DNA from 2 places in the Pseudomonas sp. GW821-FHT07G10 genome. Region 1 is predicted to be linked to the other one. Evidence: predicted binding sites of a transcription regulator. Region 1 holds the regulator's gene; the other holds the start of a gene.
The links. The regulator sigma-54, encoded in region 1, starts transcription at its own class of promoters, with help from an activator protein. The targets are predictions, from matches to a motif close to ANTGGCATNNANNTTGCTNT.
Positions count from the first base shown of each region.

Region 2: the regulator sigma-54 is predicted to act here: its motif matches at 3,470-3,489, upstream of glnA (glutamate--ammonia ligase).

Region 1 is NZ_JBWKQB010000004.1:19,608-25,562, forward strand. Features, by position in the region: gene AC07O1_RS07620 (HPr family phosphocarrier protein) at 1-222, opposite strand, end outside; gene rapZ (RNase adapter RapZ) at 238-1,095, opposite strand; gene ptsN (PTS IIA-like nitrogen regulatory protein PtsN) at 1,098-1,562, opposite strand; gene hpf (ribosome hibernation-promoting factor, HPF/YfiA family) at 1,575-1,883, opposite strand; gene AC07O1_RS07640 (RNA polymerase factor sigma-54) at 1,960-3,453, opposite strand; gene lptB (LPS export ABC transporter ATP-binding protein) at 3,724-4,449, opposite strand; gene lptA (lipopolysaccharide transport periplasmic protein LptA) at 4,449-4,994, opposite strand; gene lptC (LPS export ABC transporter periplasmic protein LptC) at 4,981-5,553, opposite strand; gene AC07O1_RS07660 (KdsC family phosphatase) at 5,562-5,955, opposite strand, start outside.
Region 2 is NZ_JBWKQB010000001.1:168,830-174,784, reverse strand. Features, by position in the region: gene typA (translational GTPase TypA) at 1-1,661, opposite strand, end outside; gene thiI (tRNA uracil 4-sulfurtransferase ThiI) at 1,801-3,255, opposite strand; gene glnA (glutamate--ammonia ligase) at 3,586-4,992, shown strand; gene glnL (nitrogen regulation protein NR(II)) at 5,547-5,955, shown strand, end outside.

The DNA of each region.
Region 1 (5,955 bases):
CGCTTCCTGTTCTTGTTCGCCTTCAGTGCACAGATGGATTTTGGTGCCTTTACCGGCAGCGAGCATCATCATGGCCATGATGCTTTTGCCATCGACCATGGATTCAGGGGTACGTCCGGCTTTTATCTGGCAGGGATATTGACCTGCTACGCCGACAAACTTGGCAGATGCTCGGGCATGTAAACCCAGCTTGTTGATGATTTCAATTTCCAGAGCGGGCATCGCGGTGTGAATCCTTTAGCTTAGGTCGCGGTGGCGAACCTGGACGTTCTTCAGGGACTTTTGTAGAGCCTGGCCCAGACGTTCGGTCAGGTAGACGGAGCGGTGATGCCCGCCGGTGCAGCCAATGGCAATGGTGACGTAGGCGCGGTTGCTGGCGGCAAAGCGGGGCAGCCATTTCAGCAGATACGCAGAGATATCCTGGAACATTTCTTCGACATCCGGCTGAGCAGCCAGATACTCGGCAACCGGCTGGTCCAGCCCGGACTGATCGCGCAACTCCGGTTTCCAGTATGGATTGGGTAGGCAGCGCACATCGAATACCAGGTCAGCATCGACCGGCATTCCGCGTTTGAAGCCGAAAGATTCGACCAGGAACGCCGTGCCCGGCTCCGGCTGGTTCAGCAGGCGAAGTTTGATGGTATCGCGCAGTTGATACAGGTTCAGATGGGTGGTGTTGAGCTTCAGATCAGCGAGGTCGGCAATCGGCCCAAGCAGGTTGGTTTCATCATCAATGGCTTCGGCGAGCGATCGATTGGCGGTGCTCAGGGGGTGGCGTCGACGGGTTTCCGAGAATCGCTTGAGCAGGGTTTCCTCGTCGGCGTCCAGATACAGCACGTCGCATTGGATGTGCCGGCTGCGCACTTCTTCCAAAAGCTCCGGGAAGCGCGACAGATGGCTGGGCAAGTTACGGGCGTCGATGGAAACCGCAACCAGCGGTTGCGCCAGTTCAGTGTGAATCAACGCACGTTCGGCCAATTCCGGAAGCAGGCCGGCCGGCAGGTTGTCGATGCAGTAGTAACCGTTGTCCTCCAATACATCGAGGGCGGTGCTTTTACCGGAGCCGGATCGGCCGCTGACAATGATCAAGCGCATGATTAATGACCGTTCTGCTCGTCCAGGACAACCTGGTACAGGGCTTCATTAGTTGCGGCGCTGCGAAGTTTTTCGCGCACTTCCTTGCGATCAAGCATGCTGGCAATTTGCCGAAGCAGTTCCAGATGCGCATCGGTAGCGGCTTGCGGGACCAGCAGGACAAACAGCAGGTCGACCGGAGCACCATCGATGGCGTCGAAATCTATGGGGGCGTCCAGGTGCATCAAGGCACTGATGGGCGATTCGCAGCCTTTGAGGCGGCAGTGGGGAATGGCGATGCCGTTGCCAAAACCGGTTGAACCAAGTTTTTCACGGGCTATCAGACTCTCGAAGACATCTTGCATCTCCAGACCCGGCACTTCGCGGCTGATCAGGTTGGCAATTTGCTCGAGGGCGCGCTTTTTACTGCCGCCCGGCACGTTCACCAAAGAACGGCCGGGGGTCAGGATGTTTTCAAGTCGAATCATGGGTTGGGAGTGTTAACGACCTGTTGCGCCCTGGAGGAGGCTCTGGGTCTTTTCCTTGTGCTTTTTGAGTTGGCGATCCAGCTTGTCGGTGAGTGCGTCGATTGCCGCGTACATGTCGTCATGCTCGGCGTTGGCGACCACTTCATTGCCGGGGATATGCAAGGTAGCTTCAATTTTCTGCTTCAGCTTTTCGACGGTCATCGTGACTTGCACATTGGTGATCTTGTCGAAATGCCTTTCCAATCGTTCGAGTTTTTCGCCGATGTAGATGCGCAGGGGTTCGGTCACTTCCAGTTGGTGTCCACTGATGTTGACTTGCATACAGCTTCTCCTTCGTTGCCAGTGCATAAAGCGGCAGGCAGAAATGCCTGCCACTGGAACGCTGTGGCGTGGCCCGTTACATCAAACGCTTACGTTCGCTCGAAGGCGCGATCCCAAGGGATTCGCGGTATTTGGCGACGGTGCGACGGGCTACCTGAATGCCTTGTGCCTCCAGTAAACCAGCGATCTTGCTGTCACTCAACGGCTTTTTCTGATTTTCCGCTGCAACCAGTTTTTTGATGATCGCGCGGATCGCTGTAGACGAGCATTCACCGCCTTCAGAGGTGCTTACGTGGCTGGAGAAAAAATATTTCAGTTCGTAGATGCCGCGCGGGGTATGCATGAATTTCTGGGTGGTGACCCGGGAAATTGTCGATTCGTGCATGCCGACCGCTTCGGCGATGTCATGCAGCACCAGTGGTTTCATCGCCTCGTCGCCGTACTCGAGAAAGCCCCGTTGATGCTCGACGATCTGGGTGGCGACTTTCATCAGGGTTTCGTTGCGGCTTTGCAGGCTTTTGATGAACCAGCGCGCTTCCTGCAACTGGTTGCGCATGAAGGTGTTGTCGGCGCTGGTGTCGGCCCGGCGCACGAAACCGGCGTACTGCGGGTTGACCCGCAGGCGCGGCACGGATTCCTGATTCAACTCCACCAGCCAGCGTTCGTTGTCCTTGCGTACGATGACGTCGGGGACGACGTACTCGGCTTCGCTGGATTCGATTTGAGAACCTGGGCGCGGGTTGAGGCTTTGCACCAGCTCGATGATCTGCCGCAGTTCGTCCTCTTTGAGCTTCATACGGCGCATCAGCTGGCTGTAGTCACGGCTGCCAAGCAGGTCGATGAAGTCGGTGACCAGGCGTTTAGCCTCGGTCAGCCAAGGTGTTTTGGCTGGCATTTGACGCAGCTGCAGCAACAGGCATTCGCTGAGGTTGCGCGCACCGATACCGGCGGGTTCGAATTGCTGGATGCGGTGCAGGACGGCTTCAATCTCGTCCAGTTCGACGTCCAGTTCCGGGTCGAAGGCTTCGAGGATTTCCTCAAGAGTTTCGTCCAGGTAGCCCTGATTGTTGATGCAATCGATCAGGGTAACGGCGATCAGGCGATCAGTATCGGACATCGGTGCCAGGTTCAGTTGCCAGAGCAAATGACTCTGCAGGCTCTCACCGGCCGATGTGCGGGTGGTGAAGTCCCACTCGTCGTCATCGTTGCTCGGCAGGCTGCTGGCACTGGTCTGGTAAACATCTTCCCAGGCGGTGTCGACAGGTAATTCGTTGGGGATGCGCTCGTTCCAGTCGCCTTCCTCGAGGTTATCCACCGTCGGGGCGGTTTCCTGGTAAGAGGGTTCCTGAACATCGGTATTGGCTTTCTGCTCGACGTTGTCGGCCAGAGGGTCGGTGTTATCGAAGTCGTCGCCTTCTTCCTGGCGTTCGAGCATCGGATTGGACTCCAGTGCCTCCTGAATTTCCTGTTGCAGGTCCAGGGTCGACAATTGGAGCAGGCGGATGGCCTGTTGCAGCTGCGGTGTCATCGTCAGCTGCTGGCCCATTCTCAAGACTAGCGATGGTTTCATGGCAGGGGCTTAACACCTTATTTGCCGGCGCACATGCGCCATCCACTACAGGGCGCCGAAGCGCCAAACATAAGCAAATTATATGCCTGAAACTGAAGTGTTTGCCTAGAGCGCGGTAACAATAAAAATTTACAGGATCTTATTGCTACTGGCGCTCTGACTATTGGCTGAACACCTGAGGGCGCGTGTTTGCCTAAAGCGCGGTAACAATAAAATTTATAGGGTTTTATTGATAGCGGCGCTCTGACGACTTGCCCAACACCTCAGCGCTTACAGGCGGAACTCATGGCCCAGATACACTTCCTTGACCAGCTCGTTGGCCAGGATGGTGGCGGAGTCGCCTTCGGCGATCAGTTGACCGTCGTTAACGATGTAGGCGGTCTCGCAGATATCCAGGGTTTCACGGACGTTGTGGTCTGTGATCAGCACGCCGATGCCCTTTGCCTTCAGGTGATGAATGATCTGCTTGATGTCTCCCACCGAGATCGGATCCACACCGGCAAACGGTTCATCGAGCAGGATGAACTTCGGTGCGGTGGCCAGGGCTCGGGCGATTTCCACGCGACGACGTTCGCCACCGGAGAGGCTCATGCCGAGGTTATCGCGGATATGGTTGATGTGGAATTCCTGCAGCAGGCTTTCCAGCTCCTGGCGACGCCCGGCCTTGTCGAGTTCCTTGCGGGTCTCAAGAATGGCCATGATGTTATCGGCAACCGACAGCTTGCGGAAGATCGATGCTTCTTGCGGCAGATAGCCGATGCCAGCCCGTGCGCGGCCGTGCATCGGCTGGTGGCTGACGTCCAGGTCGTCGATCAGTACGCGACCCTGATCGGCCTGGACCAGCCCGACGATCATGTAGAAACAGGTGGTCTTGCCGGCACCGTTAGGACCGAGCAAGCCGACGATCTGGCCGCTGTCGATGGACAGACTGACGTCACGCACGACCTGGCGGCTCTTGTAGCTCTTGGCCAGATGCTGAGCTTTCAGAGTTGCCATTACTGGGCCTTCTGCTCGTCAGTTTTCTTTTTCGGCTGGATCACCATGTCGACCCGCGGACGTTGCTGGGTGACCTTGTTGCCGGTGGCGCGACCGGCGTTAGCGACCTGTTTGACGGTGTCGTAGACGATTTTCTCACCTTCGGTGGTGTTGCCGTCGTTGATCACTTTGGCCTTGTCGATCAGCACGATACGGTTTTGCGCGGCGTGATACTGAATGGTCACGCCATAAGCCTGGACAGGCTTTGGATCAGTCGCCTTTTGCAGCTGTTCGAAGTAAGCCAGGTTGCCCACCGAGGTCACTACGTCGATTTCACCTGCCGGGGTGCGAGTGATGGTCACGGTATTGCCGGTGATCTTCATCGAGCCCTGGGTGATGATGACGTCGCCTTTGTAAGTGGCAATGCCCTGCTTGTCATCCAATTGGGCGTCGTCGGCCTGAATGCGGATGGGTTGCTGGCTATCAGTCGGCAGAGCCCAGGCGCTCACGCTTCCCAGTGCTGCGCTCAGGCTGAGCAAAATAGGGAGGGTTTTAACGAGCCTCATACTGTCCTCTTACGTTCGATAGCAGGTGCATCCTGCCTTCTTCCAAATACGCTTTCATTCCCTTGCCAGTAGTCGCGCCACCAGCGCCGTCGATTCTAACGGCTTGCTCGGTCTGCGCATATTGCTTCTGAGGGAATACGGTCATACGGCTACTGGTAATAATGGTCGTACGATCTTTCTCGTCGGTACGTGCAATACGTACCGAATCAATCAGTTCTACTTCAGTGCCGTCCGGATTGACTTCGCCGCGTTCGCTCTGGACGTGCCAGGGGAAAGTAGTGCCGCGATAGATGTGCAAGTCGGGCTTGGTCAGCATCGTCACTTCGGTTGCTTTCAGGTGTTCGACCTTGTCGGAAGTCATTTCGTACTGCAACTTGCCATCGGGCAGAAACTGCACACTGTGGGCGTTGATGGCGTAGTAGTCGATAGCGTTTTCGTCGACGACTGCCGCCGGCCGCTCGAGAAAGCGTTCCGGGCTGATGTTCCAGTAGCCAACGGCCGCGAACAGGGCGGTGATGGCTCCGAAAATCAGAATGTTGCGAGTTTTTTTGCTCAGCATAGGTGGCTCTACAGGTAGGCGGCGTTGGCCGCTTCAAGGCTGCCTTGGGCGCGCAGGATCAACTCGCAAAATTCGCGCGCAGCCCCTTCGCCGCCACGGGCCTGGGTGATGCCGTGCGCATGTTCACGAACGAAGCTGGCGGCGTTGGCGACCGCCATACCCAAACCGACACGACGAATCACGGGAAGGTCGGGCAGGTCGTCACCCAGGTAGGCGACTTGTTCATAGCTTAGGTTGAGTTGAGCAAGAAGCTCGTCCAGTACCACCAGTTTGTCTTCGCGGCCCTGATAAAGATGAGGGATACCGAGATTTTTCGCGCGGCGCTCGACCACCGGGGTCTTGCGGCCGCTGATAATGGCGGTCTGTACGCCCGCGGCCATCAGCATCTTGATGCCTTGGCCG
Region 2 (5,955 bases), on a different contig from region 1:
GTTTCGTCTTTACCCGAAGCACGCATGTTGTCGAGCTTCTTGCCTTTAGTCGGGTTAACACCCAGGTCGTTGTCGCGGCTGTTCAGACCAACGATTTGACCTTCATAGATGTCCTGGCCGTGTTCGATGAACAGCTTGCCACGCGACTGCAGGGTTTCCAGCGAGTAGGTCAGAGCCTTACCGGTAGCTACCGATACCAGCACGCCGTTCTGACGGCCGGACATGTCGCCGGACTTCATCGCGTCGTAACGGTCGAAGATCGAGGTCAGGATGCCAGCACCGGAGGTCAGGGTCAGGAACTCGTTACGGAAACCGATCAGGCCACGGGCCGGGATGTTGTACTCAAGGCGCACACGGCCCTTGCCATCCGGAACCATGTTGGTCAGGTCGCCTTTACGGATACCCATTTGTTCCATGATCGAACCCTGGGATTCTTCCGGCAGATCGATGGTCACGTTTTCGTACGGTTCGTGCTTCACGCCGTCAACCAGACGGATGATCACTTCCGGACGACCAACACCCATTTCGAAGCCTTCGCGACGCATGGTTTCGATCAGTACCGAAAGGTGCAGCTCACCACGGCCGGATACTTTGAACTTATCAGCCGAGTCGCCTTCTTCAACGCGCAGTGCCACGTTGTACAGCAACTCTTTGTCCAGACGCTCCTTGATGTTACGGCTGGTCACGAACTTGCCTTCTTTACCGCAGAAAGGCGAGTCGTTTACCTGGAAGGTCATGGAAACGGTTGGCTCGTCGACGGTCAACGGCTTCATCGCTTCGACGTTCAGCGGGTCGCACAGGGTGTCGGAGATGAACAGTTGCTCGAAGCCGCTGATGCAGACGATGTCGCCGGCAGCTGCTTCTTCAACGTCGATACGGTGCAGACCGTGGTGACCCATCAGCTTCAGGATACGACCGGTACGCTTCTTGCCGTCGGCGTCGATAGCGACAACCGGAGTGTTCGGCTTGATGCGACCACGAGCGATACGGCCAACGCCGATAACACCCAGGAAGCTGTTGTAGTCCAGAGCGGAAATTTGCATCTGGAACGGACCGTCACGGTCGACTTTCGGCGCAGGTACGTTGTCGACGATCGACTGGTACAGCGGCGTCATGTCTTCAGCCATGTCGGTGTGGTCCAGACCGGCAATACCGTTCAGGGCCGAAGCGTAGACGACTTTGAAGTCCAGCTGTTCTTCGGTAGCACCCAGGTTGTCGAACAGGTCGAAGATCTGGTCCAGAACCCAGTCTGGACGCGCGCCTGGACGGTCAACCTTGTTGATCACCACGATTGGACGCAGGCCGGCTTCGAAAGCCTTCTTGGTCACGAAACGGGTTTGCGGCATAGGGCCGTCTTGAGCGTCAACCAGCAGCAGAACGGAGTCAACCATCGACATTACGCGTTCCACTTCGCCGCCGAAGTCGGCGTGGCCCGGGGTGTCCACGATGTTGATGTGGTAGCCGTTCCAGTTGATGGCGGTGTTTTTCGCCAGAATGGTAATACCGCGCTCTTTCTCCTGGTCGTTGGAGTCCATCACGCGCTCGTCGTTGAGCTCGTTGCGCTCCAGGGTGCCGGATTGACGCAGGAGTTTGTCTACCAGGGTGGTTTTACCATGGTCAACGTGAGCAATGATGGCGATGTTGCGTAGATTTTCGATCACTTGTGTATCTCGATCAGAGGATTCGGTGTGCTGACAAGTCTTGGCAGCGATTTACAGTAGAGTCAGGCCTTGCCGTTACAGCTTGACGGCGGCGTCGGGGGGCCGGTGACGCAGGCCACAGGCATACAGCCCCGGGCTCTTAGCTCGGTCGATAAACGCGCACATTGGCATGCCCCTCACTGAGCAAATGGTGGGCATGCAGGCGACTCATCACGCCTTTGTCGCAATACAGCAGGTACTGGCGAGTAGGGTCCAGTTCCTTGAAACGAGCGTTCAATGCATAAAACGGCATCGCTTGTACCTCGATGCCAGCGAGCTCCAGCGGATCGTCTTCGGCGGCATCCGGGTGACGGATGTCGATGATGATCTGACCGGCCAGCGCCTCACTGACTTCTTCAACCTGCACATCCTGGCCCAATTCGTCGATCACCCGATCGATCGGCACCAGTTTGGCGTTCTCGAGCGCACGCTCGAGCACCGCCATATCGAATTCTTTCTCTTCATGCTCCACGCGCGGACGCTTGGCGTGGGTCTTGGGGTTCACCGAAATGACCCCGCAATACTCCGGCATGTGCTTGGCGAAGTCGGCGGTGCCGATTTCGTTGGCAAGGTCAATGATGTCCTGCTTGTGACTGGCGATCAGCGGGCGCAACACCAGCTTGTCGGTCACGCAGTCGATCACGGACAGGTTCGGCAGCGTCTGGCTGGAAACCTGGGAAATCGCTTCGCCGGTCACCAGCGCATCGATGTCCAGCCGATCAGCGATTCGGGACGCAGCGCGCAACATCATACGCTTCAATACTACGCCCATATGACTGTTATCGACTTTGCCGAGAATTTCTCCCAGCACTTCCTCGAATGGCACACTGACAAATAACACGCGCTGGGAGCTGCCGTACTTCTTCCAGATGAAGTGCGCGACTTCCATCACGCCCAATTCGTGGGCACGCCCGCCGAGATTGAAGAAGCAGAAGTGGGCCATCAGCCCGCGACGCATGATCTGGTAAGCCGCCACCGTCGAATCGAAACCGCCGGACATCAACACCAGGGTCTGTTCGAGGGCGCCCAACGGATAACCGCCGATGCCGTTGTGCTGGCTGTGAATCACAAACAACCGTTGGTCGCGAATTTCCATCCGCACTTCGATTGCAGGCGTTTTCAAGGAAATCCCGGCGGCGCCGCACTGGCGACGCAGCTGGCTACCGACGTATTTCTCGACGTCCATCGAGGTAAATTCGTGCTTGCCGGCGCGCTTGCAGCGCACTGAAAAAATCTTGCCCGGCAAGGCATCACCGAAGTGCTGTTTGCACTTGGCGACGATGTCGTCGAAGTCGCCCAACGGGTACTCGTCGACCTGCAGGAAATGCGCGATGCCCGGCATGCAGCTCAGGCGATCAGTCATATCCTTCAAGGCTTTCGGCTCGCTGACCTGTGTTTCCAGCTCAAGATTGTCCCACACACCGTTCACCACCACCGCCGGGTCCAGATCGCGGAGCACGGCACGGATGTTCTTGGCCAGCTGGCGGATGAAACGCATCCGTACCGGGCGGCTCTTGATAGTGATTTCGGGGAAAACTTTTACGATTAGTTTCATGAAAACAGCGCGCGAGGGGCCAGCCGAAAAAGGGGGGCGCGGATTATAGCGGAAATTGCTCAAGGTTTAACCAGTTAATATACAGATGACCCTTGATGCACTAAAACGGGGCGCCAAGGCTTTTTGACGCCACATTGCAGTGCGAAAAACCCGCGGAATTTCCCGCGCTCACCTATATATGCGTGAGTTTGGGGCGAAAAACCCAAGTCGGGGCACTGGCATGCAATTTGCTCCCTTGTGAGGCAGGTTGCCTTGGCAGAGTATTCGCGCCGGCATCACCCACATTCTAAGGGCACTCCACTACCAGCCCGAAGCCACCCGGAGGACACTATGTCGAAGTCGGTTCAACTCATCAAAGATCATGACGTCAAATGGATTGATCTGCGCTTCACTGACACAAAAGGCACTCAGCACCACGTGACCATGCCGGCCCGTGATGCGCTGGATGAAGATTTCTTCGAAATCGGCAAAATGTTCGACGGCTCCTCCATCGCCGGCTGGAAAGGCATCGAAGCCTCCGACATGATCCTGCTGCCGGACGACTCTACCGCCGTTCTCGATCCGTTCACCGAAGAGCCGACCCTGATCCTGGTCTGCGACATCATCGAACCTTCGACCATGCAAGGTTATGACCGCGACCCACGCGCCATTGCCCACCGTGCCGAGGAATACCTGAAGTCCACCGGTATCGGCGACACCGTATTCGTTGGTCCTGAGCCAGAATTCTTCATCTTCGACGAAGTGAAGTTCAAGTCCGACATCTCCGGCTCCATGTTCAAGATCTTCTCCGAACAAGGTTCGTGGATGTCTGACCAGGACGTCGAAGGCGGCAACAAAGGCCACCGTCCAGGCGTCAAAGGCGGCTACTTCCCGGTTCCTCCGTTCGACCACGACCACGAAATCCGTACCTCCATGTGTAATGCCATGGAAGAAATGGGCTTGGTCATCGAAGTTCACCACCACGAAGTGGCGACTGCCGGCCAGAACGAAATCGGCGTCAAGTTCAACACCCTGGTAGCCAAGGCTGACGAAGTTCAGACCCTGAAATACTGCGTACACAACGTTGCCGACGCTTACGGTCGCACCGCGACCTTCATGCCTAAGCCGCTGTACGGCGACAACGGCTCGGGTATGCACGTTCACATGTCCATCTCCAAAGATGGCAAGAACACCTTCGCTGGCGAAGGTTATGCCGGCCTGTCCGACACCGCCCTGTACTTCATCGGCGGTATCATCAAGCACGGTAAGGCCCTGAACGGCTTCACCAACCCGTCGACCAACTCCTACAAGCGTCTGGTCCCAGGCTTCGAAGCTCCAGTAATGCTGGCCTACTCGGCTCGCAACCGTTCCGCTTCGATCCGTATTCCTTACGTGTCCAGCCCTAAAGCTCGCCGTATCGAAGCTCGCTTCCCGGATCCAGCAGCCAACCCGTACCTGGGCTTCGCTGCACTGTTGATGGCTGGCCTGGACGGCATCCAGAACAAGATCCACCCAGGCGATGCTGCTGACAAAAACCTGTACGACCTGCCGCCTGAAGAGGCGAAAGAGATCCCACAAGTTTGCGGCAGCCTGAAAGAAGCCCTGGAAGAGCTGGACAAAGGTCGTGCGTTCCTGACCAAAGGCGGCGTTTTCAGCGACGACTTCATCGACGCTTACATCGCCCTGAAAAGCGAAGAAGAAATCAAAGTACGTACCTTCGTACACCCACTGGAATACGAGCTGTACTACAGCTGCTAATCCGGTAGCGCTCGCGCAAGCGGCGTAACAGAGGCCTCCTTCGGGAGGCCTTTTTTGTGGGCGCGATATACGCCAGAGAGCTCATACTGACATCGCACCGCGATGCCTTCATCAAACGGATGTCCAAGCGCCGGGAAATCGGGCCCTCATCGATCACCCCCAGTCGGGTAACGCAAAAACGTGTCCAATTGACACAGGGTAATCCCAAGCCAGTGAACCCGAGCGATACCACCCCACAGCCAATGACAAGGAAAGCCAAAGAAGAAAAGAGCAGCATCTTTTCATTCTTCTAAACGCCGCCCATGTTTGCGCACTATATTGGTGCAATGAATTGCACCCCACCCACTTATCAACCCATTTTGGTTCAAAAATACCCGGAGAAGCTGGCAGAACGCCACGCAATCGAGCTTCAAACGCCTGTTTCAGGGGTTTAACGCTTCTTTTCGGAGCCTTGGTTTGGTTTTTGCATTTTCCTCATATCAGCGCTATATCCGCGCGCGCAATCCAGGACCGGCCTCGGGTTGTATTGCTTCAAAAGAGGTCACCATATACTCATGACCATCAGCGACACACTGCACCGCTTGCTACTCGACAACCTGACCACCGCGACCATTCTGCTCAACGCGGACCTGCGCCTTGAGTACATGAACCCCGCGGCGGAAATGCTGCTGGCCATCAGCGGCCAGCGCAGTCATGGGCAATTTATCAGCGAGCTGTTCACCGAATCGGCCGAAGCCCTGAACTCCTTACGCCAGGCCGTCGAGCAGGCTCACCCGTTCACCAAGCGCGAAGCGATGCTCACCGCGCTGACCGGCCAGACCCTGACCGTCGATTACGCCGTGACGCCGATCCTCAGCAATGGCGACACCCTGCTGCTGCTGGAAGTCCACCCGCGTGACCGCTTGCTGCGAATCACCAAGGAAGAGGCTCAGCTGTCCAAACAGGAAACCAGCAAGATGCTGG